DNA from 2 places in the Rahnella sp. R3(2024) genome. Region 2 is predicted to be linked to the other one. Evidence: predicted binding sites of a transcription regulator. Region 2 holds the regulator's gene; the other holds the start of a gene.

Region 1 (15,080 bases), 680 kb from region 2:
AAACTGGTGACCGCATTCACGGTTTTCGCCATCGCCAGCGGGCTCGACAGCAGGGCAGCTACTGCGAGTGATACAGGTAATACTTTCATCATGTCCCCTTAATTGTGGTACTGCATTTTCATTGTTTTACTGCTAACAACGCGAGGCCGTTAACATCCCGCCCCGCCTTCCAAATAATACTGAAATAAAGAAAATCACCGTTGCGCTGAGGACGATCGCCGGTCCGGCGGGCAATGAGGCGTAATAAGACCAGATCAGCCCGACAACGCTGGAGAGGATGCCGATAATCATCGCGCTCAGAAGAGTGTGAGGTAAATCCCGTGCCCAGAATCGCGCGCTGGCCGCGGGTAACATCATCAACCCGACGGACATCAGCGTGCCGAGGATTTGAAAACCGGCCACCAGATTGATCACCACCAGCGCCAGAAAAATGCCGTGGATCACCGCCAGCCATTTTCCGGCGCTGACCCGCAAGAATAACGAGTCAAAAGACTCAATCACCAGTGCGCGATAAATGCAGGCAAGCATCAGTAATGACGCGCTGCTGATGATCCCAACCATGATCATCGCGGAAGAATCGATGGCCAAAATGGAGCCAAAAAGCACATGCAGCAGGTCAACGCTCGACCCCCGCAACGACACCAAGGTGACGCCCAGAGCAAGCGAACCAAGATAGAACCCGGCAAAGCTGGCATCTTCTTTCAATTGCGTTTTACGACTCACCAGCCCCGACAACATCGCGACCGCCAACCCGGCAATAAATCCGCCAATGCCCATAGCCACCAGTGATATACCCGAAATCAGATAACCGATCGCCGCGCCCGGTAAAACGGCATGAGAAAGCGCGTCACCCACCAGGCTCATGCGACGTAACAGAAGGAAAACACCCAAAGGCGTGGCGCTTATCGATAACGCAATACACGCAATCAAAGCCCGGCGCATGAATCCGAATTCAATAAACGGGTCGGCAAGCAAATGGAAAAGCATCATGAATTTGCGACTCCCGCCGCCAGGGCGAAAGGTTCTACCGAGACACAGGCATGCGACGGGTTGGGGAAATGGCTCAGAACCTCGCGGGCGCTTCCCCACAGATTCTGCTGAGCACTGAGGTAGAGCACGTCAGGAAAATGCCGCGCTACCATAGAAATATCATGCAAAACCGCGATGACGGTCTTACCTTCCTGATGCCATTGCGCAATCACGTTTAACAACAGCGCGGTGGTCTGGCTGTCAATGCCGGTAAAAGGCTCATCAAGCATAATCAGCGGCGCCTGCTGGACCAGCAAGCGGGCAAACAAGGTGCGTTGCAGCTGTCCGCCGGAGAGCGAACCTACCGGGTAATGTTCCATTCCGGTCATGCCAACGGTTTCCAGCGCCTGCGCAACATTTGCCGCCGACTGCCGGTTAATACCCCCAAATAAACCGCTCTGCGGCCAGCACCCCATGGCGACAAGATCCACAACGCTGATGGGAAATCCGCGATCCAGTTCAGTCTGCTGAGGTAAGTAGACCAGGCGCGGCCGCTGGCCCTGACTGAAAGTAAAATCTCCCGTAATCGCCTGTTGCAGGCCTGCCACTGTTTTTAAGAAAGTTGATTTACCGGCACCGTTCGCGCCAATCACCGCCGTCAGCGAACCCGTTAAAAATCGTCCACTTAGCGGCATGGCAACAGCGCGGCGGTCATAGCCGACTTCAAGGTTGTTAACGAGAATCATGGTAGCGAAATCGCCCAGTAAATTGCGGTCCAGAGAACAACGAGCACGGCCAAAACTCCCATGCAGCGTAGTGGCGAAGAAATGGTAAAGAGTGTTTTAGTCATGGCGCCCCCAAATAGTTATAATATAACATCACATGAGGGCATTTTTATCAATACATGAACTGTTTCAGTTTCTTAACGGGGTGAAGTCCCCCAAAACTGTAAGAAAAGGGTAAAAAATAATGTACATATCCTAAACATGATGAAAATCAACTGACTATGCGTAAAGGCATTGGAAATTTTTTTTTCCACTAAATCCACAGAATACTCAAAGTATGTAATAATGAAGAGATACAGGTTTAGAGGATAAAAGGCGTGCGGAAAATCATTCCCGGTAATATTTATGGGCAAAATCCGTCTCTTAAAACGTTACAAGAGATTATTGAACGTTCTTTATCTGAAATTGAAGAACCTTTAATTGGCGATTTATCTTATTTTTCTGAAAATGCCCGTTATGAGCCGAATTCCATGGAAATCGTGTCTATAACTCAAACAGGCGAAAGCATATATTCAATGAGTTACAGGTTCAAATGGACGATTTTCAATGGATGCCTGGACATTAATGCTGATGAATTCACAACGCAAAATGTCACATTCTCAGTCACCCCTGAAGGGCTTGAGTTTGATATTATTGATATGTCCAGAGGAACAACTTCAGACGAATTGTAAGTTTGAGTAATACGTTTGCACAGCGTTCTAAAAATGAATTATATTTAAACCGTTGACTGTAGAATTATCCCATGTAAAACCTCCTGTCTGAGTCCGTTTTATTGTGATTGTTAATGATGTTTAACTCATGATGTGTAGTTCTTAAAAAGTGTAGTGAGAGCTGTTTCCTGTAAGCCATTAAGTTTTGTTGTTTACTCACAGAGTGTTATCAACACCGAATAAACCATTACGGAGGGGATGATATGGATGAGTACTCGCCTAAGCGGCACGATATCGCTCAGTTACGATTCCTGAATGAAATGTTGTATGATGAAGGGATTGCGACACTGGGTGACAGTCATCATGGTTGGGTCAATGACCCTACATCAGCTGTTAACCTGCAACTCAACGAACTGATAGAACACATTGCATCTTTTGTGATGAGTTTTAAAATTAAGTACCCCGACGATAACCATTTAAGTGATCTGGTTGAAGAGTATCTGGATGATACCTACACCCTCTTCAGTAATTATGGAATTAACGATTCTGATTTACGCCAATGGCAAAAGACCAAAAAGCGATTATTCAGAATGTTCTCAGGGGACTACATCTGTACCCTAATGAAGACTTGAGTAATAATTTATATGTTGTCATCAGAACAAAATGAAAAGGCTACGATGAACAAAATCGACTATTTGATGCGTTTAAGAAAATGCACCACTATTGATACGCTTGAACGTGTTATTGAAAAAAATAAGTATGAGCTTTCCGACGACGAACTCGAATTGTTTTACTCGGCAGCTGACCATCGTCTGGCTGAACTGACGATGAATAAGCTATACGATAAAATCCCCGTTGCCGTATGGAAGTTTGTACGCTAAGTGCTTGCACTGAGCCGAATTATCGTGCGGCTCAGTGTTTATTATTTCAGCAATACTACGTTAGCGTTGTTAAACAATTTCCCTCACAGCACTCTTTCATTCTTTTCTTTGATTCGTTGATGAAACGTCTTTAAGAGAAATTGAAAACACTGTTCTGTTTTTGCCGATCGTAATGGAACCGGTTTACGCATCATAGCGACCGTTCGACTTAACATCGGCTGCTGCAAGTGAATGACCGTTAATTCATTATCGTTCAGCGTTGCCGTGTATAATTCCGGTAAAATCGCTAATGCCATGCGCGACCGCACCAATCCATATAACGTTTCCTGAAAATCTACCCGGTAACTGACGCGTAAATTCAGACGATGACTCTCATTCATCGCCGTCACCAGCCTGCTCACATTCCCTTTTGAAAACAACGCAATGTCTCTTTTTGCCAGTTGCCGCCACGGGATGTTATGCCCTTCTGCCAGCGCATCATCACGCCTGATCACCACGACAAACGGATCTTCGAGCAGCGGATATATTGCTATCGATTCCGGTACGGTACTGTCGGTAGCGCCGATACCAAAATCAACAGAACCGTTCTCGAGTTCCAATAATAATGCGTCATTTGTCAGGTCATGGAATTCCACACGCATATCAGGGAAATATTCAGATAATAATTGTGGCACCGCCGGAAATAATAATGTGCTGACTGAAGGCACTAATCCGATACGTAAAGTTCCATCTCCGCCCTGGTGCATAATTTGCTGCATATCATCGAACACGCTGTGAGCAGTATTCAATAAGCGTTCTGCATACGGCAGCACAGCTTCACCCTGCTCAGTGAGACTGACGTTCTGTGCCGTCCGGTGCAATAACTTCCCACCCAACACGGATTCAATTTGTCGCAGCGCACTGCTTAACGCAGGTTGGCTGATTGCCAGCCGGTTCGCCGTTTCAGTAAAACTGCGCAATTGCGCCAGCGTCACAAAATATTGAATTTGCTTGAGAGACAGCGCAGGCAGACGACGCCAGGGTTCAGACATAATGTGCAGAGGTTCCGGTCAAAATAGAAAACGTTTGCCCAGCATAACCGCATCTTATAATCGGATAAAATAAATCATCTGTGCAAAGCCCCTTCCTCTCCCTACATTAGCCACATCATTCTGCAAATCCGGAAACTGCTATGACCGAGAACCTCGCTTCCCTGCCCTTACGCCAGCGGGCGATTGATGCCGCATTAGGGAAAATTCCTTTTGACCATTTGCTGATCAACGCAAAGATCGTCGACATGGTGACGGGTGAGATCCGTGATGCAGACGTGGGTCTGGTCGGTCACATGATTGCCAGTGTCCACCCGCGTGGAAAATTTACCCGGTCGGAAAATATTGATGACTTATCAGGTCATTATCTCTCACCCGGCCTTATCGATACCCATGTTCACATTGAAAGCTCCCACCTGCCCCCTGAAAAATATGCGGAGATCGTTGTCGCTCAGGGGACGACAACCGTGTTTTGGGATCCTCATGAGCTGGCAAATGTGCTGGGCGTGGCCGGCGTTGAGTACGCCGTTAAAGCCAGCCGGGGTTTGCCATTACGTGTGATTTGCGCGGCGCCTTCCAGCGTGCCCTCAACGCCGGGTCTGGAAATGTCGGGAGCGGATTTCAAAGGCCAGGAAATGCAAACCATGCTGAGCTGGCCGGAAGTTGCCGGCGTCGCGGAAGTCATGGATATGTATGGCGTGCTGAACGGCAGCGAACGCATGATGGAAATCCTTGATGCCGGATTACGCAGCGGCAAACTGATCGAAGGCCATGCGCGCGGGCTTAAAGACGAGCAGCTCCAGGCCTATCTGGCGGCAGGTGTGACTTCCGATCATGAACTGACCTCGGCGGAAGATGCGCTGGAGAAATTGCGCGCAGGCCTGACTCTGCAAATTCGTGGTTCTCATCCTTATCTGCTGCCGGATATTGCTGCCGCTCTGCTGGCCTTACCGCATCTTTCCTCGCAAATTACGCTGTGTACTGACGACGTGCCACCGGATCATCTGCTGGAAAAAGGCGGACTGATCGCGCTGGTCAAACTGCTGATCTCCTTTGGCTTACGTGCTGAAGACGTGTTGAGAATGGCAACATTTAACGCCGCCATCCGTATGCGCCGCTCAGACCTCGGGCTGATTGCCGCAGGCCGCACTGCTGACATTATTGCATTCGACTCTCTTGAGACGCTCAACCCGCGCAAAGTGTATGTCGCCGGAAACTGCGTTGCAGAACACGGGAAAATGTTATTCAGCCCCGCTGCCGCCAGTGACGTTATCCCGCCACGCGACACCATGCGTCTGCAAAAAGTGGCCGAAGCTGATTTTCATTTAAAAATCCCCGGACTGAAAAATGGTAAGGCGCGCTTACGTAACATCAAGGGCGCTCGCTTCACGCAATGGAGCGAAGTGATTGTGGAAGTCAAAAGCGGAGTCGTACAAATTCCGGAAGGTTTCAGCCTGATTTGGGTACAGCACCGGCATGGGCGTCATGAAGCCACGCCGAAAATGGCATTGCTGGAAGGCTGGGGAGAATTACGCGGAGCGATAGCCACCTCTTACTCCCATGACTCACATAATCTCGTGGTTATTGGCCGTCATCCCGCCGATATGATGCTGGCCGCCAATCAGCTGACCGCCAGCGGCGGCGGTATGGCGCTGAGCCAGAACGCGACGTTGCTGGCCAGTGTCGATATGCCGATTGCCGGAATGCTCTCAGATTTACCCGCAGATGTGCTGGCCGCACAGTTTAAAAACCTTCGCGAGCTTAGCGCGCAGATCGCTGACTGGGAGCCGCCGTACCGGGTCTTTAAAGCGATCGAAGGAACCTGTCTCGCCTGTAATGCAGGGCCACATCTGACGGATTTAGGGCTGACGGATGGCGGATTGCGCGAGATTGTTGATCCTGTTTTGGAAATCTGGCCCGACGAGATCTGATCTTTATTAATAAGAAACACAAAAAAAACAGCACGCACCACTCATTAATGACGATATTCAGGGGAATTTTATGACCGACAGTTCTGTGAAAAATGTGACAGCCTCATCGGGTGAAAGCTGGTTGCAGCGCCGCTTTCAGCTTCGTCAGCGGGATACGAAAGCGAAAACCGAATGTCTGGCCGGGATCACCGGTTTTCTGGCAGCGGCTTATTTGCTGATAGTGATCCCCGGTCTGCTGGCGGCGGGTGGCATGGATAAAGGCGCCGCCACCACCGGCGTCATTTTGGTTTTTGTGTTGGGCTCTTTACTGATGGCGTTCTACGCGAATCTGCCGTTTATGGTTGGCCCTGGCATCGGCGGTTCGGTACTGGTCGGTATCACGCTGGCCGGAGACGGTATCACCTGGCCAATCGCGCTGGGCATTGCCTGCTGGTCCGGGATCTTATTTTTTGTGATGACGGTATTCGGCCTGCGTGAAGTCGTCACCCGCTCGGTTCCGCAATCCATCAAACTGGGTCTGACGGCGTCGATCGGTATTTTCGTCGCGCTGCTGGGTTTTCGTAATGCAGGCCTGGTGCTGGCCAATGCCAAAACGCACGCGCTGGCACTGGGCGATTTCACTTCTCCGGGTGCGCTGATTGCTTTGCTGGGTTTGCTGGTGGCGGTGGGTTTACAGGCTCGTAAAATCCCCGGCGCTATTCTCTGGGCGATTCTGCTGGCAACGGTAGCCGGGATCCCGTTTGGCGTAACGCATTTACCTGAACAGTGGATCGCTTTGCCACATTCTCTCGCCCCGCTTTGGGGGAAAGTCGACCTGACTGGCGCCATCAATATCGCCTTCCTGCCATTTCTGTTTATCTTTTTCGCCTCAGAATTCTTCTCAACCATGGGCACCACGCTGGCGGTGGGCGGTGAAGCCGGACTGCTGGATGAACACGGCAACATGCCGCACATCAACCGGCCATTTATGGTGGATTCGATTGCTGCGGCGCTGGGTCCGGTTGTCGGTATTCCTGCGGCAACCGCATTAATCGAATCCTCAGCGGCGGCTGAAGCGGGCGGGAAAACAGGTCTGACGGCGCTGGCGGCGGCGGTGATGTTCCTGCTGATGCTGCTGTTCACGCCGGTGGCAATGATGATCCCCAAAGAAGCGACCGCACCGGCGCTGATCCTCATCGGCCTGAATATGTTCAGTAATTTACGCAAAGTGGACTTAGCGAATTTCACCGATGCTTTACCGGTGCTGCTCATGGTGATGATTACCCTGATTTCCAACAGTTTTGGTACGGGCATCGCGGGCGGATTGCTGTTTTACATCATCATCAACGTGGTGGCAGGAAAAATGCGCGAAGTGCCGACAGGGCTGTATATCCTGGCGATCCCGCTGGTGTATTACTTCACGACGCTGGTGCATCACTGAAACAAAAGAAAAAAGAGGATGAGGTCTGGAATTGAAAAGAGAAGGCGTAAAGTTTGCGGGGCCTGAAATGGTGGAGGCCCTGCCAGCTACATCCCGGCACACACGACACCTGCTATGGCTGCTTCCTTCCGGACCTGACCGAGTTAACAAGTTAGTGTTGCGGGAGAACCAACAGGGCCCCCATTGTCGTTGTTGGCTTCACTTCTCTTTACGGGAGAACTGAAGCGGTGGGCATTATCAGTGATGCCCACCGCAAAAGCAAGTTAACCGCCGACAACCGGTGTTTTCTTAAACAACAGCGCCGAAACTCGCCTGTCTGAGACGCAAAATTACGTCATACTGTCCGGCAGACACTGAGGAGGATGTAATGTCGGAGCCGGATAACTTTCGTCAGCGCGTATTTCAAATTATAGCGGCTATCCCCGCAGGCCAGGTCACAACGTACGGTAATGTGGCACAACTGGCAGGATCGCCACGCGCTGCCCGTCAGGTTGGCGGCGTGCTGAAGAAATTGCCCGAAGGCAGCACCCTTCCCTGGCACCGCGTGATTAACCGCCACGGCGAGATTTCATTGCAGGGTGAAGATTTTAAGCGCCAGCGTCAGGCGCTTCTGGCCGAAGGCGTCGTCTTTAGAAAAGGCAAAATCGATTTAGAGAAGTATGGCTGGAAGTGGTAATTCGCATAAAAAAACACCGCCGAAGCGGTGTTTATTGTAACGGCAGCAGACATTAATAAGCAGGCGACGGAGCGACTGCGCTGACCGGTGCCGGAGCGGTGCCTAATCCTGTCGGCTCAGACGGGTTGCTCAGTGGCCCTAATGCACCCGGCTTGGTGGCAACAGGAACGGAGACAACCGGGACAAGTTGCAGATCCGCACGTGTACCCTGTCCATTGTTAATCACTTCTTTAATGGAGTCGGTCACGAAGGTCATCTGACCATTGATGGTCACCGCCGCACTCAGGATAACGTGTGAGTTCGGTGGAATGTCCTGCGGGTTATACGGCAGGATAAACGTGAATGGTGCCTGCTTACCCTGCGTTCTCGCCACTTTCTGCGAGATCACACGCGATGGTGCATCAGCAACAGAGGCATCGGACAATGTCACGGTCAGTACCGCGTCAGGCGGCAACGCCACACGCTGAGCGATAAACACACTACCGGATACGTTTGGCCCCGTTATCGCGGGTTGGGTGGCCGGACTGGCTGCCGTATTCACCGGAGCCTGCTGCGCGGGTGCCTCATGATGCTGTGCGCATCCGGCAAGAGTCAGAGACAGCGCGGTTCCACCTACTATCTGCCAAAGTTTCATAGATCGTACTCCCTTTTTATTATTCGCTTGTCGACAAGCTGTAATAAACGCCGACATGAAAATGGTTTCTTTAACCAGCGTACCTGTTAATCATGGCACAATAATCTGAATTTTTCCTCCCGGTGGCTAAACAGGTCTTCTGAGCGCCCGTAAGATCCTCTATCATTAACAGGTTAGACCTGTGCTTTTGCTGCGCTTACGGGCTGCATCAGGCATGAATTAACCGGTAACTTTCATGAGGCCACTATGAGTCAGGCGTTAATAAATCTGCTGGATCTTCTGGATCTGGAAAAAATCGAAGAAGGGCTGTTTCGTGGTCAAAGTGAGGATCTGGGCTTGCGCCAGGTCTTTGGCGGGCAGGTTGTCGGGCAGGCACTCTACGCAGCCAAACAGACGGTGCCGGTTGATCGCGGGATCCACTCATTCCACAGTTACTTTTTACGTCCGGGTGACAGCAGTAAACCGATCATCTATGACGTGGAAAACTTGCGCGACGGCAACAGTTTCAGTGCCCGTCGTGTGAAAGCGGTACAAAACGGTAAACCTATTTTCTACATGACAGCCTCTTTCCAGAGTCATGAAGAGGGTTTTGAACATCAAAACACCATGCCTGATGTACCGCCGCCGGAGTCACTGATTTCGGAGTCAGACATTGCCAAAAATCTTGCGCATCTGATCCCTGAAAAAATTCGTGATAAATTCCTCCGTCACCGGCCGATTGAAATGCGCCCGGTGAAATTCCATAACCCGCTGAAAGGCACTAAAGAAGAGCCGCACCGCGCGGTGTGGTTCCGCGCCAACGGCGAAATGCCTGACGATCTGCGCATCCATCAGTATCTGCTCGGTTATGCTTCAGACTTCAATTTCCTGCCGACCGCATTGCAACCGCACGGAATTGGTTTTCTGGAGCCAGGAATGCAGGTCGCGACCATCGATCATTCGATGTGGTTTCACCGGCCATTCCGTATGGACGACTGGCTTCTTTACGCGGTTGAAAGCACATCAGCTTCCGGTGCCCGTGGTTTTGTACGCGGTCAGTTCTACACCCGCGAAGGGGTGCTGGTTGCCACTACGGTGCAGGAAGGTGTGATCCGTCAGAGAACGGCAGAATAAGCTTTTCGGTCTGAAAATCAGGCATTAAAAAGGGGCGATAGTGATATCGCCCCTTTTGCTATTCATCATTATTTTTAGTTTTGGTACTGCCGTTCAGAAAGCGTTAGCGCACTGCCTTCTCTGAAGGTATATGACTGAGATTACTGGTTGTAAGCATTTTCGCCGTGGCTGTTGACGTCCAGACCTTCACGTTCCTGTTCTTCAGGAACACGCAGACCGACCAGCATGTCAGCTACTTTATAAGCGATGAAGGCAACAACACCTGACCAGACCAGCGTAACGCAGACGCTGAAGAACTGTACCCAGACCTGATGGCCCATGGTGACGCCTTCTGCATAACCCACGCCGCCCAGTGAGCTGGAAGTGAATACACCGGTCAGCAGGCAGCCTACGATACCGCACACGCCATGCACACCGAATACGTCACAGGTGTCATCAACACGCAGCCATTTTTTCAGGGTAACCACACCCCACAGACCGGTAGCACCACCGACCAGACCGATAATCAACGCACCACCCACGCCGACCGTACCACAGGCTGGCGTGATGGCAACCAGTCCCGCGATGGCACCGGAGCTTGCGCCAAGCAGGGAAGGTTTACCGCGAACCATCCACTCTACAAATGTCCATGACAGGATTGCGCCAGCCGTTGCGATAACGGTGTTGAGGAAAGCCAGAGCCGCAATTGGACTTGCAGCGCTTGCTGAACCGGCGTTGAAACCGAACCAGCCAACGTAAAGGATCGCAGCACCTGTGAAGACCATTGGCAGGTTGTGTGGCTTGAATGCTTCTTTGCCAAATCCTGCACGTTTACCCAACAGGTAAGCACCGACCAGACCCGCGATGGCAGCGTTAATGTGAACCACCGTACCGCCGGCAAAGTCCAGCGCACCGTCTGCTGCCAGGAAACCACCCGCCCAAACCATGTGAGCCATCGGAATGTAGGAGAAGGTCAGCCAGATCACAGTGAAAATCAAGACTGCAGAGAAACGTACACGTTCAGCGATACCGCCCACGATCAGCGCCACGGTGATACAGGCGAATGAACACTGGAACGCCACGTGAATCATCTGCGAGAAGGTGCCGGTGACCGAATCAAGGCCGATGCCTTTCATCATCACATTACCGAAACCGCCGAAGAACGCGTTGCCTTCGCTGAAGGCCAGGCTGTAACCGTAGAGGATCCACAGAACGCAGACCAGCGCGAACGTCACGATGACCTGAGTCAGCATAGATAACACGTTTTTAGAACGCAGTAAGCCGCCGTAGAACAGCGCCACACCGGGCACGGTCATAAACAGCACCAGTGCAGTACAAATCATCATAAAGGCATTGTCAGCACCGTTAGCAGCTGCTGGCGCTGCTGCCATGGCAAGCGAAGGCAACAATGCAACCGCGCCAAGCCCCATCATGGATAAAAGTTTTTTCATTAGTAGCCCACCCCTGTTCTCAAAACTGTTTTTCTAAGCTCTTTTATCTCAACTCTTCATTCAAAGAGATGAACCTGAAATTACAGTGCTGCTTCGTCGGTTTCACCGGTACGAATACGGATAACGCGTTGCAATTCAGCAACGAAAATTTTGCCGTCACCAATTTTCCCGGTGTAGGCCGCTTTGCTGATCACGTCGATCACTTCATCTAGCTGATCGTCAGCGATAGCAATATCGATTTTTACTTTTGGCAGGAAGTTCACGCTGTACTCTGCACCGCGATACAGTTCAGCGTGACCTTTCTGACGGCCGAAACCTTTAACTTCCGTTACGGTCAGGCCCTGAATTCCAACAGCAGACAGCGCTTCGCGCACGTCTTCCAGCTTGAAAGGTTTGATCACCACAGTAACCAGCTTCATTTTGCCACTCCTCGAATTAAGGGCTTGCCGCGGAAAAACCGCGCCCGATACGAAATGGATAAAGCAAAGGCTGTGCCAGAGTTGAAATTGCAGAGAGATTCGTTTGATTACCGCGTAATACGGCATTTTCAGAATATTCGTGACGAGGCGCACACTTGGCCGTTCACATCATTATCATGACGCGCGCACCAATAAGGTGCCGACCGCTGCTTTTTAGTGCAGTGACATCACGCCCAAAGACTTGATGCCAGATGAAGGTGCAGGCCAGAAGAAAGGTGGGGGGAAATCGGGAGAAAAAACCACCCCAACGCGGTGCGCTATGCTGCGTTGGGGCGGGTATCAGGCGTTTTGCGTCGCCGGTGTGGCCTGCTCCGCTGAGGCAAGTTCCTGACCGGCAAGCTGCAGCTGATACATCTGATAATACCGGCCTTTTTCAGCCAGCAGTTGCAGATGATTGCCCTGCTCCACTGCCTGACCACGATGCAATACCAAAATGTTATCCGCATCGACAATCGTCGAGAGACGATGGGCGATCACCACCAGCGTCGTTTGCTGGCGGATGGCCCGAAGTGCACGCTGGATCGCCTGTTCAGTACCTGAGTCGATATTGGCTGTTGCCTCGTCAAGGATCAAAATCTCCGGGGCCTGCACCAAAACGCGCGCCATGGCCAGCAACTGTTTCTGACCCACCGAGAGATTATTTCCCTGTTCGCCGAGGCGAGTGTTTAAACCTTCTGGCATTTCACGAATAAGAGGCGAAAGCTGCACAATATCCAGCGCGTGCCAGACTTGTGCTTCATCGATATCGCGCCCTAACGTGACATTGGCGAAAACCGACTCAGCCAGCACCACCGGATCCTGCTGAACCATCGCAATCCCTTTACGTAAGCTGGCGTGCGAGAGATCGGAAATGCGACGGCCATTAACCCGGATCTCTCCTTTATTGAGCGGGTAATATCCCATCAGCAAATTCGCCAGCGTACTTTTGCCGCTACCCGTATGCCCGACCAGCGCAACGAAACCTCGCGATGGCACGTGCAGGGATATATTTTCCAGCACCCATTTGTCCGGCAGATAGGCAAAACTGACGTCTTTAATGTCTATCTCGCCGCCGGTAAGTCTTTTGTCGTCAGCCCCGTATTGCTGCTGGGTTCGGTCCATCAGGTCAAAAATTCGCTCACCCGCCACGACGGCCTGCTGAAGAATCGACTGCTGCGAGGTCAGCTCGATCAAAGGCTCGTTCAGACGCCCCAGATAATTGATGAAAGCATAGAGAACACCGACGCCGACTGAACCTTCTGCGCTGAATCCGAACAGCAGTAACAATCCGCACAGAATTAACGAGGAGAACAAACTGAGCAATGGCCGCAGAAGAAAGCCTTCCAGCCGGAGCGTTTGCATACGCGCCAGATAATGCGACTGACTGGCACGGGTCAAACGTTCGCCAAAACGTTTTTGCTGGCGGAACTGCTGGATGACGTTCATGCCGTTAATGACTTCGTTAAAACCGTCATTGATGTCCGCCAGATAGCTTCGGACTTTACGAACAATCGGGGTACTGTAAATCTGGTACAGCCCCATCACGACGAAAACCGCCGGGAAAATGCATATCGCCACCGAGGCCAGACGCCAGTCGAGGCTGAACATTGCCACCAGCATCGCGCCGATCAACGCAATACTGCGCAATACGGTCGAGACGACGGTTACGTACAGATCGCGGATCACTTCCGTATCATTTGTGACACGAGAAATCAGTTGCCCGACGGGCTGGGTATCAAACGCACTCAGCGGCTGGCGTAATGCAGCATCCATCACATCGGTACGCAAACGCTGAACCACGCCCACTGCGGCCCGGTTAAACAGCAACGCCTGGAAATAGTGCAATCCGGCAGCCAGAAACTGCAGCAGGATAAAGCACAATGCCAGCAGACTGATTTTGTCCCACGGCATTTCGCCTTTGGCGACATAGTGGTCGATAAAGAAACTGATCAGAATCGGCCCGGTCACCTCTGCTGCTGCCGCAATCCACAACATCAGCACCGCGACAGAAAGAGGTTTTCTGTAAGGCTTGCCGTAGCCCAGCAGGCGCTTCAGCGTCGGCCACATCTTTTGAATTTTACTCACTTTTTGCTCAGCCACGTTGTTCCGGCTCCTGTTCCTGCGGTACATCGTCCAGTGCGGCTTCCAGCTGCTGATAACGGAACATATCGCGATACCATCCTGACTCAGCGGCAAGTTGCTCATGGCTTCCGCGCTGGGAAATACAGCCGTGGTTAAACACCAGAATCTCGCTGGCTTCGGTCAGTGCGGAGAGACGATGGGCACTGATGATCACGGTGCGGTCGCTGCCCCACTGACGCAGGTTGTGCAGGATCTGATGCTCTGTCCTGCCATCAACCGCAGACAATGCATCATCGAGGATCAAGATTTCCGCTTTCAGCAATAAAGCACGGGCAATAGAAATTCGTTGCTTCTGCCCGCCAGAAAGCATCACTCCGCGCTCTCCGACCTCTGTTTCATAGCCGCCGGGTAAACGCAGAATATCGTCATGAACGCTGGCAAGCCGCGCCGCTTCCTCGATCTCTTCCCGGCTGGCCTCCGGACGTCCCAGCGCAATATTTTGTGCGACGGTGTCAGAGAACAGGAAAGGGGTCTGGCTCACAATCGCCAGACGTGCGCGCCAGTCATCCAGGCGGATCGTTTTCAGCGACAGGCCGTGATAAAGCACATCTCCTTCAGTGACATCAAACTGTCGCTGAAGCAGCGCCAGCAAGGTACTTTTACCGGAACCTGTCGGGCCGCACAGACCGAGCATTTGCCCAGGTTGCAGGGAGAACTTCACAGAGGACAAGGCCGGATGCGTTGTGTCGGGATAGTGGAAATCCGCAATGTTTGCTTCGAGTACAGCACGTCCGGCAGGCAGAGGCGCAGTACCATCCACGACACTTGGCGCTTCCTCAAGCAGGCTGCGGATGCGGCTGTAGGCGGCGCTACCGCGTTCAACGATATTGAACATCCAGGCCAGTGCAAGCATCGGCCAGATCATCAACCCGAGATACATGACAAAACTGGTTAACTGCCCGAGTGTCAGATGCCCGTTAACCACCATCCAGCTACCACCGCCGATAGCCAGCAAATTAGCCA
Region 2 (15,080 bases):
TCCGGTGTTTCTGGCATGTTGCGCACGTCAATGCTGACGGCGGCAGACGTATTGCGTTCGACAAGTGTCTGGGCGAGCTGCGGCAGTAAAACCACCGGCAGATTGTCCACACAGTAAAATCCCATGTCTTCTAATGCCCTTAGGGCAACCGACTTCCCGGAACCGGAACGGCCGCTGACAATCATCAGCACCATGGTGTCACTCCCCTGGCATTCAGTGTTCAGAATTCACTTTCCCGGCGCGTTGCCGGGAATCATCAATTTATTCGTTTTCTGTCATTATCTGGAACAGTTCTTCGTCGCTTTGCGCTCCGCGCAGACGGCGACACACTGTTTTATCAGCCAATTTTTTGGCCACTAAAGACAAGGTGTGTAAGTGGGTTTTACATTGATCTGCCGGAACCAGCAAGGCAAAAAGGAGATCCACCGGCTGATTGTCGATAGCGTCAAACGCGATCGGTTGATCGAGCTGAATAAACACGCCGACGGCGCGTAATGTGTCTTCTTCCAGCTTGCCGTGCGGGATGGCGATCCCGGCACCGATCCCGGTGCTGCCCATACGCTCACGGGTCAAAATGGCGTCGAAAATCACTTGTGGCGACAAATTCAATTGTTTGGCAGCCAGTTCGCTGATGATTTCCAGCGCGCGTTTTTTGCTGGCGCAATGAACGCCGCTTTTGGTGCATTCGGCATTCAGCACCGACGTTAATTGCATTGCAGTATCGTTGATCATGTCATCTTCACTTTTGCACTGATTCACCCTTAAAGCTATATCGGCTCGTTCCCCGAAGGTCACAAGCCGATGCCCGAAGGTGTGTAGCACAGGGTTGGCTACATGAATGTCAGTGCTGTTTCAGTTTGTCTTTATGTTTGTTCAGCTGGCGCGCCAGTTTATCAACCAGGCCGTCAATCGCTGCGTACATATCCTGATGCTCCGAGGTGGCATGCAACTCGCCTCCGTTCACATGCAGCGTCGCTTCCGCGATTTTCTGCACTTTTTCAACGCTTAACACCACATACACCTGATTTATCCTGTCGAAATACTGTTCGAGCTTCGCCAGTTTCATCGTGATGAATTCTCTCAGGGGATCGGTGATCTCAATGTGATGTCCGGTAATGTTGAGCTGCATAATGTCTTCCTTCTCTGTTGAGGTCAAACTAACTGTTTACGCTGGTTTGAGGGCGGGATGGACAAAGACTCTCGGTATTTTGCGACGGTACGGCGCGCCACCATAATTCCCTGATTGGAAAGCAGGGTAGCTAACTTACTGTCACTCAGCGGTTTTACAGGATTCTCCGCTGCAATTAATTTCTTCACCAGCGCCCGGATCGCGGTGGACGATGCCTCGCCGCCGCTGTCAGTACTGACGTGGCTGGAGAAGAAATACTTCAGTTCGAAAATGCCACGCGGGCTGTGCAGGAATTTCTGCGTTGTAACGCGTGAAATCGTCGATTCGTGCATTTCCACGGCGCTGGCGATATCGGCCAGCACCATCGGTTTCATGTATTCATCACCCATCTCAAAGAACGCCTGCTGCTGCTCAACGATGCAGCGCGTGACTTTCAGCAGCGTGTCGTTGCGGCTCTCCAGACTTTTGATCAACCACTTGGCTTCCTGCAAATTGCTGCGGATAAATTGCCCGTCGCTGTCGCTGCGGGTCGAATTGCCCATCGCAGCATAATGCTGGTTGATTTTCAGTCGCGGAATGCTGTCTGAGTTCAGTTCGACAGTCCAGACACCGGACACTTTGCGTACCAGCACATCCGGGATGACGTATTCGGATTCGCCGGTGTTGATCGACTGGCCTGGTCGCGGATCAAGAGACTGGATCAGGAGCATCGCTCCTTTCAGTGTATCTTCTTTTAGACGGGTTGATCGCATAAGTGCGCGGAAATCATGGTTCGCCAGCAAATCCAGATGTTCGCTGATGATAAGTCTGGCTTCTGTAATGAAAGGCGTTTCCGGGACGTACTGGGAAAGCTGAATCAGCAGACAGTCGCGCAGGTCGCGCGCGGCGACACCCACGGGATCAAAACGCTGAACGCGTTTGAGCACGGCTTCCACTTCGTCCATCGTGACGTCGTCATCGCCGATACTTTCGAGAATATCGTCCAGAGAAATCGTCAGATATCCGGTGTCATCCACCGCATCGACAATCGAGGTCGCGATAGCCGCATCGGTGTCGGAAAACGGCGTCAGTTCGACCTGCCACATCAGGTAATCCTGAAGCGTCTGGGTGGTTTCACCTTGATAAACGGGCAGCTCGTCGTCGCTGTAATCGTTACCGGTACCGGACGGTGTTCCGGCGGTGTAAATTTCATCCCAGGTCGCATCCAGCGGTAACTCTTCGGGCATGTCTTTTTGCTCGAGAGCCTCGCGGGTATCCAGACCTTCACTGTCAGCGGTTTCGACCGCATCGATCTCATCGTGAAGATCGGTTTGTTCCAGCAGAGGGTTGCTCTCCAGCGCGAGTTGGATCTCCTGTTGGAGCTCAAGCGTGGACAATTGCAACAGGCGGATTGCCTGCTGTAATTGAGGAGTCATTGCCAGTTGTTGGCTGAATCTGAGTTGCAAACCTTGCTTCATATCTTGGCTTTATATCCGTAGATGAGTTCGAACGGCAACACTTCGGTCAGAAACGGCCTGTTTCAGTGTAAAGCGAAACAGGCGCGCTTCAGGCGGCGCAGATCACAGACGGAATTCTTCACCAAGATAAACACGTTTCACTTGTTCATCAGCAAGAATGTCGGCTGGGGTGCCGTGGGCGATAAGCTTGCCCTGACTGACGATATAGGCGCGTTCACACACGTCGAGCGTTTCACGGACGTTGTGGTCAGTGATCAGAACGCCCAGACCGCTGTCGCGAAGATGCTCAATGATTTTTTTGATGTCGATAACGGAAATCGGGTCAACACCGGCAAAGGGTTCATCCAGCAGGATAAACTTAGGGTTGGCTGCCAGTGCGCGGGCAATTTCCACACGACGGCGTTCACCCCCGGACAGTGACTGGCCGAGGTTATCGCGCAAGTGAGAGATATGGAATTCTTCCATCAGCTCATTGGCGCGATCATTGCGCTGTTCTTTGTTCAGGTCGTCACGGATTTGCAGCACGGCCATCAGGTTGTCGAACACGCTGAGGCGGCGGAAAATAGAGGCTTCCTGAGGCAGGTAACCAATGCCGCGACGTGCGCGGGTATGCAATGGCAAAAGGCTGATGTCTTCGTCGTCAACGATGATTCGGCCAGCGTCACGCTGTACGATACCGACCACCATGTAGAAGGTGGTGGTTTTACCGGCACCGTTAGGGCCAAGTAATCCGACGATTTCGCCTGAATTGACTGCCAGGCTGACATCTTCAACGACCTTACGGCCTTTGTATGCCTTCGCCAGATTTTCTGCGATTAATTTTGCCATAAATTATCAGTTACTCTTTTTGGTCTGGCCACCGGCTGCTGCCGGGGTCTTTTCCTGCAACTGTGTCGGAACCAGCACGGTCGTGACACGGTTGCCTTTATCACTGAAGGCTTCCATCTGCTGTTTCTGCACCAGATAGGTAATACGATCGCCTTTCACATTGCTGTCCAGCTGTTCAAGGTAAGCGTTTCCGGTCAGGGTCACCAGATCGGTTTCCACTTCATAACGGACTTTCTGCGCGTGGCCTTTAATCGGTTTACCGTTGTCCTGCAACTGGTAGAAGGTCACCGGATTGCCGTAGCCTTCCACCACTTCTTTGCCGGAGACACCTTGCGGGCGGATCACCACAACTTTGTCGGCTTTAACCTGAATCGAGCCCTGATTCACCACCACATTGCCGGTAAAGGTTGCCGTGTTGGTGTTCACATCCAGCGCCTGATTGGCGGAATCAATGGTGATCGGTTTCGTTGTGTCGTCTTTCAGCGCGAATGCCGGAATGCTGATGGCCAACAACGAGCCGGTGATCAGAAGATTACGGATTTTATTTTTTGCTTTGAATTTCATAAGAGGTCGTTACCTTTTCGATCAGCTCTGCTGTTTTATCGCGCAGATTACCACGCATTTTCATGCCGTTAGATGTAAAACCTGTGCCATAAAGCGTTACTTCATCGTCTGAGGCAACGTCCTGTGTCGTCAGGTTAACCTGTGCATTATCCGTTTTGATTCTTTGCAGCTGTGATGTTTCTGGCGTCAGGCTGTCTGCCTGCACATGCCCATAAAGATAGAGCATTTTATCCTGAGTCATCTTGGCTTTATCAGAACGCAGCACCCAGGTTGGCACTTTATTCTTGTCATACATGGTCGCCACCGGGTTGGTAAACCATGTTACCTGATCGGTGGTGTAGTATTTGACCTGGTCCGACACCAGTTTGTAGGTCAGGCTTCCCAGCGGGTCATACACCATGGTTACCGTGTGGGAGCTTTGGTAGGTCGGTTCCTGATCGTTGACCGCCTGCGGCGCATCATCCGTATTGTCTGACAGTGACCAGCCAATCAGTATCAGCACGATGGCGGTCAGTACCAGAATGATCCAAAGTCTTGTTTTATTCATATCGACAGCCCTTTGGCGTCCTCCAGCTTGCCCTGCGCCAGCAGAATCAAGTCACATAATTCGCGTACTGCGCCACGGCCACCGGCAATGCGGGTCACGTAATGCGCCTTTGGCAGCAGGATAGGGTGTGCATCCTGAACCGCGACGGAAAGACCCACTTCAGCCATCACCGGCCAGTCAATCAGGTCGTCACCGATGTAAGCGACTTCCTCTGCCCGAAGCGACAGTGTATCTAACAGTTCGCGGAAGGCCAAAAGCTTATCTGATTGCCCCTGATACAAGTGGCGAATTCCAAGGGTTTTGGCGCGATCTTCCAGTAATTTCGCATTACGGCCTGTAATAATCGCGACCTCAATGTCGGACGTCAGCAGGCAACGAATTCCATAACCGTCGCGAACGTTGAAACTTTTCAGCTCTTCTCCCTGATTTCCCATGTAGATCAGGCCATCAGACATGACGCCGTCCACATCGCAAATCAGCAGGCGAACCGCTTTCGCACGTTCAAGCACATCGGTGCTGACCGGACCGTAGCAGGTATCCACCAGGGCTGCGCTATTACTCATTCAGGGCATTCCTCAATTAAACTACGCCAGCGCGCAGCATGTCGTGCATATGTAACACACCTAACAATTGGTCACCATCGGCAACCATCACACAGGTAATGTGTTTTTCCTGCATTAAATTCAGTGCGTCGACCGCCAGCAGGGAAGGGCGCACGCGCACGCCGCCGGTAGTCATCACTTCGGCAATGGACGCGTTATTGATATTGACGCCCATGTCGAAAATGCGGCGTAAGTCACCGTCGGTAAAGATCCCTTCGATTTTCATTAAATCGTCGCAGATGACGGTCATCCCCAAATTCTTGCGGGTAATTTCCAGCAGGGCATCACGCAGAGACGCATCGCGGCTGACGTGCGGGATTTCGTCACCGGAGTGCATGATATCGCTCACGCGCAGCAAGAGCTTGCGACCGAGTGCTCCGCCAGGGTGCGACAGGGCGAAATCTTCCGGTGTGAAGCCGCGCGCTTCCAGCAACGCGACGGCCAGCGCATCGCCCATCACCAGCACGGCGGTAGTGCTGCTGGTCGGTGCCAGCCCGAGCGGGCAGGCTTCTTTCGGAACACGCACGCAAAGGTGTACATCGGCGGCTTTTCCCATGGTACTTTCGGGATTGGCGGTCATGCAGATAAGCGTGATATCCAGGCGTTTTAATACCGGGATCAGCGACAGAATCTCGTGCGCTTCGCCGGAGTTGGAGATCAGGATCACGACGTCTTGTTTGGACACCATGCCCAAATCGCCGTGGCTGGCTTCGCCCGGATGTACAAAGAACGCCGGTGTGCCGGTGCTGGCGAAGGTCGCGGCCATCTTGCGGCCTATATGACCCGATTTACCCATCCCCATCACCACGACTTTGCCGGTACAGGCGAAAATCATTTTACAGGCGCGAGTGAAATCGCCATTAATGTATTGATCTAACTGCTCAAGTCCTTCACGTTCTGTTTTCAGCACTTCACGTCCGACAGCCTGGAAATCAAAGTCGGAGGCGAGGGTATCGTTAGCCATAGTCAATTCCTGACAGAGTTCAAAGGCCGATGCTGTCCGGTTGAAGGAACAGCACTGCCATATAGGCGATAAATCCACAGAGTAATAGTGCGCCCGCAACGTGACCGATACGATGTTTGCGCATCAGGCACAGCCCGGAGAGCACGATACTGACCGCCAGCATTACCCAGTAATCGCGATGAAACGCATCCGGGTTGAACGAGCCTGGCGCCACCAGCGCGGGTAATCCCAGCACCAGACAGGTATTAAAGATATTCGCGCCGATGATATTACCCAGCGCGATATCATCTTCACCTTTGATGGCACCGGCAATAAACGTTGCCAGTTCCGGCAGACTTGTCCCGATGGCGATGACCGTCAGGCCAATCACCAGCTCGCTGACACCAAAATAACGTGCAATAACCGTACTGTTGTCGACAATCATCCCGGACGCCAGCGGCATGATGATAAAGCCCAATGCCAGCCATAAAAACGCCACGGTATTACTGCTGTCGGAAGGAAGCTCAGACATCTGCTCGTAAGTCAGCGTATCCAGCCCTTCTTTTTCGGCCGCGCGGGCAATTTTTATCGCCAGCATCATAAACGCGGCGGCACTGGCCAGCAGCAAAACACCGTCAAAGCGACTAAGCTCTCCGTCACTTAACAGAAAACCACACAGTCCTGTGACCAGTAACAATAGAGGGAGTTCGCGGCGTAATATATCAGAACGAACGGAAAGTGGATGAATCAGGGCTGCACCGCCCAAAATCAGAAGAATATTAATGATATTTGAACCAATTGCGTTTCCAACCGCCAAATCCATTTGATCATTGATGGCGGCGGTAGTGGAAACGACCAGTTCCGGAAGGGATATGCCGACACCGACTACGGTAATGCCGATGATAAGCGGCGGCATGCCCATCGAGCGTGCTAATACTGCGGCTCCGTACACCAGACGATCGGCGGCATAAACAAGAAGTAAGAGGCCGACAATCATCAGTACGATAGCGAGAAGCATGCAACATCCTTTATTGGGTATAATGCGAGGTTCGTTGCCCGTTCAGGCAGGCGATTCCTTCGTCAACATAAGTTAAGGCAATATTTTGTACGAAAACGGCGCCAGCAGGTTCCTGTATGTTAGACGATGAAGGCTTTTATCATAAAATGGTAATTCGTTGATTTTGACCGTCTGTGGCGGAAAAGTAAATCGATGGCAACTTTGGTAACGAAACTGGGGTAAGTTTTTGTAAAAATACCAAAGTTATACAACACGGCTTGCGGGCCAGACGTATTCTTAGCGAAAGTAATTTAAGCGGAAGTCGTCTTTAGCGAAGGCATTCCGAAGGGATAAACGAATGAGTCAAAGCGAGTCGAATCTGGTTGAGATCAAAGGCATGAGTTTTGTGCGCGGCGATCGTCCCATTTTCGAAGAGATAAACATGACGGTCCCACGGGGTAAAATTACCGCCATTATGGGGCCTTCAGGGATCGGTAAAACGACGTTGCTGCGCCTTATCGGCGGTCAGCTGACGCCTGACAGCGGTGAAATCTGGTTCGACGGAGACAATATTCCCACTCTTTCGCGCCGTAAGCTTTATGAATCCCGCAAGAAAATGAGCATGTTGTTTCAGTCCGGTGCATTGTTTACTGACCTCAATGTGTTCGAGAATGTGGCGTTTCCGCTGCGCGAACACAGTAAATTGCCCGAAGCGTTATTGCGCAGCACCGTGACCATGAAACTGGAAGCGGTGGGTTTGCGCGGTGCCGGCGAACTGATGCCTGCTGAACTTTCCGGTGGGATGGCGAGGCGTGTTGCCCTGGCGCGTGCGATAGCACTCGACCCGGAACTGATCATGTTTGATGAACCCTTTGTGGGACAGGATCCGATCACCATGGGTGTCCTGGTCAAGCTGATTGACGAGCTGAACCATGCGCTGGGTGTCACCTGTATCGTGGTTTCCCATGATGTGCCTGAAGTTCTGAGCATCGCGGATTATGCGTATATCGTGGCTGCGCAACATGTCATTGCTGAAGGAACGCCTGAGGAGCTGCAAAACAATCCTGATCCGCGCGTTCGCCAGTTCCTTGACGGTATCGCCGATGGACCGGTGCCTTTCCGTTTCCCGGCCGGTGATTACAAAGCAGAGTTGCTCGGATAATGGAGTTTCCTATTTATGTTAACTAAGGCGCTCGCCTCAGTCGGACGTCGCGGGATACAAACCTGCGTGTCTTTTGGCCGTGCGGGCCTGATGCTCTTTCGGGCATTGGTCGGTAAGCCACAATTCGCCAAGCAGTGGCCTTTGCTGATTAAGCAACTCTACAGCGTGGGCGTGCTTTCCCTGTTGATTATCCTGGTGTCCGGTCTGTTTATCGGCATGGTGCTGGGATTACAGGGCTATTTGATTTTAACCACCTACAGCGCTGAAGCCAGCCTGGGCATGATGGTCGCGCTCTCTTTGCTGCGCGAACTGGGCCCGGTGGTCACCGCGTTACTGTTTGCCGGGCGCGCCGGGTCTGCATTAACCGCAGAGCTGGGTCTGATGAAAGCGACAGAACAAATCTCCAGTCTCGAAATGATGGCGATCGATCCGTTGCGCCGCGTTGTGGCACCGCGTTTCTGGGCCGGTCTGATTTCCATGCCTCTGCTGACAGCGATTTTTGTCGCGGTGGGGATTTGGGGCGGATCGCTGGTCGGTGTTGACTGGAAAGGGATCGACAGCGGTTTCTTCTGGTCAGCGATGCAAACCGCTGTAGACTGGCGGACTGACTTGCTTAACTGTCTGATTAAAAGCCTTGTTTTCGCTATCACCGTGACCTGGATTGCGCTGTTCAACGGCTATGATGCGATACCGACATCCGAAGGGATCAGCCGGGCAACGACACGTACTGTAGTGCATTCGTCACTGGCGGTGCTGGGATTAGATTTTGTGCTGACAGCACTGATGTTTGGAAATTAAAATCATGCAAACGAAAAAGAGTGAAATCTGGGTAGGCGCATTTTTGATTATCGCATTGATTGCGGTGGTTTTCCTGTGCCTTAAAGTGGCGGATATCCGCTCTATCGGTTCGGATCCGACCTACCGAATCTCAGCGGACTTCGACAACATCGGTGGCCTGAAAAGCGGCTCGCCGGTGAAAGTGGGTGGCGTCGTTATCGGCCGCGTCAGCAGTATTACGCTGGATAAAAACTACTCTCCGCGTGTCGAAATGGACATCGACCAGAAATACAACCAGATCCCGAGCACCAGTACGCTGGCTATCCGTACCTCCGGTTTATTAGGCGAACAATTCCTGGCACTGAACATTGGTTTTGAAGACCCGGAAATGGGAACGACTATCCTTAAAAATGGTGGCGTGATTCAGGACACCAAATCCGCGCTGGTTCTCGAAGATTTGATTGGACAGTTCCTGTACAAGAGCGGTGATGGCAAGGCGGATCCTGATGCGGGTGATACCACCGCTGCGCCAGCGTCAGAAGAGAAGACCGCGCCAGCACCTGACGCGAACACGGCTCCGCAACCGGCTGCCCATTAAGAATTGGCTCACGGATTCTCCACAAAAGAGGAAATAAGTATGTTTAAACGTTTAGTTATCGCTGCGCTGCTGGTGGTTATGGCCCCGATGGCCAATGCTGCTGTGGATAAAACCAATCCGTACAGCGTGATGAATGAAGCGGCGAGCAAGACTTTCACCCGCCTCAAAAATGAACAGCCAAAAATCAAGCAGGATCCTAACTATCTGCGTCAGGTCGTGCGAGACGAACTGCTGCCTTATGTGCAAATCAAATATGCCGGTGCACTGGTGTTAGGCCGTTATTATCAGCAGGCGACGCCTGCACAGCGTGATGCTTACTTCGCTGCGTTCAGCGACTACCTGCAACAGGCTTACGGCCAGGCGCTGGCGCTGTACAACGGCCAGAGCTATCAGGTTCAGCCAGAACAGTCCTACGCCGACAAAGACATCATCGCTATCCGCGTGACCATTACCGATCCAAACGGTCGTCCTCCGATTCGCCTGGACTTCCAGTGGCGTAAAAACAGCCGTACCGGTGAGTGGCAGGCTTATGACATGATCGCCGAAGGCGTCAGCATGATTTCCACCAAGCAAAACGAATGGGCGGATATCCTGCGTCAGAAAGGGATTGATGGTCTGACTGCGCGTCTGAAACAGGCTGCAGCACAACCGATTACTCTGGACCAAAAATGAGTGACACACTGCGCTGGGAATGCCAGCCGCCTTTGCTGACATTGCATGGCGACCTGGATCGCGAAACGCTGTTACCGGTCTGGGATGCGCGTAAAACGCTGCTCGCTGGCGTGACGCGTCTGGATGTTTCCGGTCTGGCGCGTGTGGATTCTTCCGGCCTGGCGTTGCTGGTACATCTGCGTCAGGAGGCCAGCCAGCAAGGTGCGTCCCTGACCGTGGAAGGCATCACCGATCGGCTGAGTACGCTTATCGCGCTGTACAACCTTCAGGACATTATTCCGGCCAACACCGACGCAGTGTCGGTGAGTCAATAATAGTGAATGGTTACGGCAAGTTAGCGATGCTGCCGTGAACCCCTGACGTCATGACCTCAAAGCCCCTGTGCGAAACTCTTCCTCAGGGGCTTTTTCGTGGTTTAAGATTTGCCCCGATCCCTATAAGATACCGGGCTGTTATGATCCTTCAGAAGAATTGATCCCTATGGAAACGAATGAAATTAAAGACGTGCTGATGAACGCATTGGCACTGGAAGAAGCACACATTACTGGCGATGGCAGTCATTTTCAGGCCATTGTCGTTGGTGCGATGTTTGATGGCATGAGCCGCGTGAAAAAACAGCAGACCGTTTACGCCCCGCTGATGGAATACATCGCCGACAATCGAATTCATGCACTGTCTATCAAGGCGTATACCCCTGAAGAATGGGCGCGTGACCGTAAACTGAGTGGGTTATAAGACTGTCGGGCAGCCGGCAGCTTCCTCGTCTTTGACTTGTATTTGAACCTCATAAAAGAGAGCAGTCACAATGGATAAATTCCGTGTACAGGGTGGGACTCGCTTAAGTGGCGAAGTCACCATCTCTGGTGCAAAAAATGCAGCACTTCCTATTTTGTTTGCCGCACTGCTTGCTGAAGAGCCGGTTGAACTTCAGAACGTTCCTTATCTGAAAGACATCGATACCACGATCAAACTGCTCGGTCAGTTGGGTACCAAAATTGAACGCAACGGTTCTGTGTTCGTTGATGCCAGCGGTGTGAATGAGTTTTGTGCGCCGTACGACTTAGTGAAAACCATGCGTGCCTCCATCTGGGCGCTGGGTCCGCTGGTCGCGCGTTTTGGTCGCGGTCAGGTTTCCCTGCCGGGTGGCTGTGCGATTGGCGCACGTCCGGTTGACCTGCACATCAGCGGTCTGGAACAGCTTGGCGCAACGATCGTGCTGGAAGAAGGCTATGTGAAAGCTTCTGTTGATGGTCGCCTGAAAGGCGCGCACATCGTGATGGATAAAGTCAGCGTGGGCGCGACGGTAACCATCATGAGTGCGGCGACACTGGCCGAAGGCACCACCATTATTGAAAACGCCGCGCGTGAGCCGGAAATTGTCGATACTGCCAACTTCCTCAATACGCTGGGCGCGAACATCACAGGCGCAGGCACCGATAAGATCACCATCGAAGGCGTTGCACGTCTGGGTGGCGGTGTGTACCGCGTGGTACCTGATCGCATCGAAACCGGGACTTTCCTGGTGGCGGCGGCGATTTCCGGTGGCAAAGTCACCTGCCGCGAAGCCCGCCCTGATACGCTGGATGCCGTTCTGGCAAAACTGCGTGAAGCGGGTGGCGATGTCGAAGTGGGCGAAGACTGGGTCAGCCTGGACATGCATGGTAAACGCGCCAAAGCCGTCACTTTCCGTACCGCGCCTCACCCTGGCTTCCCGACTGACATGCAGGCGCAGTTCAGCCTGCTGAACCTGGTGGCTGAAGGGACCGGTGTGATCACCGAGACAATCTTCGAAAACCGCTTCATGCACGTGCCTGAGCTTATCCGTATGGGTGCTCACGCTGAAATTGAAGGCAGCACCCTGATTTGTCATGGTGTTGAGAAACTGTCGGGTGCTCAGGTGATGGCGACCGATCTGCGTGCATCAGCCAGCCTGGTTCTGGCGGGTTGTATCGCTGAAGGCGTAACCGTGGTTGACCGTATTTATCACATCGACCGTGGTTACGAGCGTATCGAAGATAAATTGCGTCAGCTGGGCGCTAAAATCGAGCGCTTTAAAGGCGAGTAATGACTCAGGCCTGAAGCAATAAAAAAGCCGGAAGGGGAAACCTTTCCGGCTTTTTTGTTTGTGTAATATCTGCGGTCAGTGGTCGGGATATTCCTGCACCGTGACGTGCAGCGTCAACTTGTCGCCGTTACGCATAATTTCTACCGGGATCACCGTGCCAGGGCGTATTTCTGCCACCTGGTCCATCGTTTCAATGGCGGAGACGGCAGGCTTATTATTGACGTTTACAATCACGTCACTGACCTTCATACCGGCATTCGCCGCCGGACCGTTTGCCGTCACTTCGTTCACGACGATGCCCTGAATACGATCCAGCCCGCTGTTCGGCCCGTGCAGAGGAGAAACTTCCCGTCCGCTGATGCCGATATAACCGCGGATCACACGCCCGTCGCGGATCAATTTGCCCATCACTTTGGTTGCAAGAGCCGTCGGGATTGCAAAGCCAATGCCTTCCGGCGTCGCGCCGTCATTGCTCTGGTCAAAGGATAATGTATTGATGCCCACCAGTTCACCCAGTGAGTTCACCAGCGCCCCGCCGGAGTTACCCTGGTTGATTGATGCATCGGTTTGCAGGAAGTTCTGACGGCCGGATGGACTGAGGCCGATACGCCCCGTGGCGCTGATGATGCCCTGCGTCACTGTCTGGCCGAGGTTGTACGGGTTACCGATCGCCATAACAATATCGCCGACGTGCGGATTACGGTTCGGGTTGATCGGGATTACCGGCAGATTACCGGCGTTGATTTTCAGCACCGCGAGGTCAGTCAGGCTGTCGGAACCAACCAGCAATGCTTCGAAAACCCGGCCATCCTGCAATGCGACGATGATCTGATCGGCATTGTTGATCACATGTTTGTTGGTGAGGATATAACCGCTGTCATTCATGATCACGCCGGAGCCCAGCGTGCGGATCTGTAATTCGTTTTGCGAGCTGTTGCCCATGTTGCGGTTGTACACATTGACTACCGCGGGCGCAGCGTGGCGTACACCGGCGTTATAGCTGACCGGTTCTTCGCTGGTTTGATTGAAGTTACGCTCAAAAAGCGGTTCTGTGATCTTTTTACGCAGCATAGGGACCGCCGCCAGCAAAAGGCCGGCAACAATCAGTCCGATAATGGCGGATCTCAATAGCTTAACAAACATGAGTGTATGGGGTGCGAGATGAAAAGTGACTGAAGAATAGCACGACTTAATCGGACGCAGCAGCATCTGCGTCCGATTTTCAACGCTTTACGGCATCAGCAGGTACATATTTTGCCCTTTGCGCAGAATGCTCAGGGCGATCAGGTCCGGTTTGGTTTCAAGGATCTTGCGTAAGGCGGCCAGATTGTCGATGGGTTCACGGTTAACACCGATGATCACATCGTCTTTCTCCAGGCCCACCTGCTCTGCCGGTGTGCCTTTCTTCACGTCATCGACCTGAACACCTTTGCCTGTCTTAGCGTCCACATCACTGAGCGTAACGCCCTGTAAGGCCGGGTTGATTTTCTCGATGCTGACTTCCACTGCCGGGCTCTGGGCCAGTGTGACACTCACCGTCATCGGTTTGCCTTCGCGCAGTAAACCAATCTGCATCACGACGCCCGGACCGGCAGTACCGACTTTGGCGCGCAGTTCTGCGAAGCTGCTGAGCGTTTTACCCTGCAACGTAATCAGTACGTCACCGGATTTAATGCCCGCTTTGGCTGCCGCAGAATCTGGCAGCACTTCATTGACGAAGGCCCCACGCTGACTGTCCAGCTTGAAGGCCTGCGCCAGTTCGGGGGTCATTTCACTGCCACGGATGCCCAGCAGGCCGCGTTTGACCTCGCCAAACTCAATCAGCTGATGGCTCAGATTTTTCGCCATGTTCACCGGGATAGCAAACCCAATACCGACGCTGCCACCCTGAGAAGAGATGATTGCGGTATTGATCCCGATGAGCTCACCTTTCAGGTTAAGCAATGCACCACCGGAATTTCCCCGGTTAATGGAGGCATCGGTCTGGATAAAGTTCTCCAGCCCTTCGAGATTCAGCCCGCTGCGCCCGAGTGCCGAGACGATACCGGAGGTGACGGTTTGCCCAAGCCCGAACGGGTTGCCTACTGCGACGGCGAAATCGCCGACCTGCAAGGCATCAGAATCGGCCATTGCGATTTGCGTCAGGTTTTTCGCATCAATCAGTTGGATCACGGCGATATCTGACTGGTCATCTTTACCAATCAGTTTTGCCTTGTACTCGCGGCCATCGTTGAGCTGGACGGTAATTTTATCCGCATTGTTCACAACGTGATTGTTGGTCAGAACGTAACCTTTTGCGGCATCAATGATCACGCCGGAGCCCAGCCCTTCGAACGGCTGTGCACCCTGATTAGGCTCAGGATCTTGCTGACCAAAGAAGAATTTGAATTCCGGAGGAACGTCAGTGCTTGGCGGTTGCGTTCCGGAAACCTGAACGCCGACGACCGCGGGCAAGACTTTTTCAAGCATCGGCGCCAGACTTGGCAGCGGTTGCCCTTGTACAGCCATTGGCAAAGCGGCACTTGCCATCGGCGCAGAAGCGAAGGTTAATCCAAGGCTAACAGCTAACACACTGAGCAAAAATGACTTTTTCTTCATCAGGATAACTCTCTCGCTTTCTGTAATGGGCGTCTTTTACGGACAATCGAACGATGATTCACAGCACGGGAAGGGTCAGGTCTGGAGAACGGTGCATGCGCAGGGCATGCACCGTATTTGTCCCGGCGCCGGAGAACTGCG

What was found. Region 2 encodes sigma-54, which starts transcription at its own class of promoters, with help from an activator protein. Its sites were predicted from a motif close to GTTGGCACANNTTTCGCTNT; they were not measured.
Positions count from the first base shown of each region.
Region 1: glnK (P-II family nitrogen regulator) is a predicted target of sigma-54. The motif match lies at 11,997-12,016, and genes of this name have one in related genera.

Region 1 is NZ_JBHGBU010000001.1:3,285,900-3,300,979, reverse strand. Features, by position in the region: gene ABSH60_RS14845 (metal ABC transporter solute-binding protein, Zn/Mn family) at 1-89, opposite strand, end outside; gene ABSH60_RS14840 (metal ABC transporter permease) at 133-990, opposite strand; gene ABSH60_RS14835 (ATP-binding cassette domain-containing protein) at 987-1,715, opposite strand; gene ABSH60_RS14830 (hypothetical protein) at 2,072-2,425, shown strand; gene tomB (Hha toxicity modulator TomB) at 2,668-3,036, shown strand; gene ABSH60_RS14820 (HHA domain-containing protein) at 3,082-3,285, shown strand; gene ABSH60_RS14815 (LysR family transcriptional regulator) at 3,369-4,316, opposite strand; gene ABSH60_RS14810 (adenine deaminase C-terminal domain-containing protein) at 4,457-6,244, shown strand; gene ABSH60_RS14805 (solute carrier family 23 protein) at 6,315-7,664, shown strand; RNA gene ffs (signal recognition particle sRNA small type) at 7,742-7,838, opposite strand; gene ABSH60_RS14795 (MGMT family protein) at 8,032-8,340, shown strand; gene ABSH60_RS14790 (YbaY family lipoprotein) at 8,393-8,974, opposite strand; gene tesB (acyl-CoA thioesterase II) at 9,221-10,087, shown strand; gene amtB (ammonium transporter AmtB) at 10,228-11,517, opposite strand; gene glnK (P-II family nitrogen regulator) at 11,598-11,936, opposite strand; gene ABSH60_RS14770 (SmdB family multidrug efflux ABC transporter permease/ATP-binding protein) at 12,276-14,105, opposite strand; gene ABSH60_RS14765 (SmdA family multidrug ABC transporter permease/ATP-binding protein) at 14,068-15,080, opposite strand, start outside.
Region 2 is NZ_JBHGBU010000001.1:2,610,327-2,625,406, forward strand. Features, by position in the region: gene rapZ (RNase adapter RapZ) at 1-194, opposite strand, end outside; gene ptsN (PTS IIA-like nitrogen regulatory protein PtsN) at 262-732, opposite strand; gene hpf (ribosome hibernation promoting factor) at 842-1,129, opposite strand; gene rpoN (RNA polymerase factor sigma-54) at 1,153-2,586, opposite strand; gene lptB (LPS export ABC transporter ATP-binding protein) at 2,689-3,414, opposite strand; gene lptA (lipopolysaccharide ABC transporter substrate-binding protein LptA) at 3,421-3,978, opposite strand; gene lptC (LPS export ABC transporter periplasmic protein LptC) at 3,956-4,525, opposite strand; gene kdsC (3-deoxy-manno-octulosonate-8-phosphatase KdsC) at 4,522-5,088, opposite strand; gene kdsD (arabinose-5-phosphate isomerase KdsD) at 5,105-6,091, opposite strand; gene ABSH60_RS11880 (calcium/sodium antiporter) at 6,111-7,088, opposite strand; gene mlaF (phospholipid ABC transporter ATP-binding protein MlaF) at 7,426-8,229, shown strand; gene mlaE (lipid asymmetry maintenance ABC transporter permease subunit MlaE) at 8,245-9,027, shown strand; gene mlaD (outer membrane lipid asymmetry maintenance protein MlaD) at 9,032-9,604, shown strand; gene mlaC (phospholipid-binding protein MlaC) at 9,644-10,276, shown strand; gene mlaB (lipid asymmetry maintenance protein MlaB) at 10,273-10,590, shown strand; gene ibaG (BolA family iron metabolism protein IbaG) at 10,757-11,011, shown strand; gene murA (UDP-N-acetylglucosamine 1-carboxyvinyltransferase) at 11,082-12,341, shown strand; gene degS (outer membrane-stress sensor serine endopeptidase DegS) at 12,417-13,484, opposite strand; gene degQ (serine endoprotease DegQ) at 13,572-14,939, opposite strand.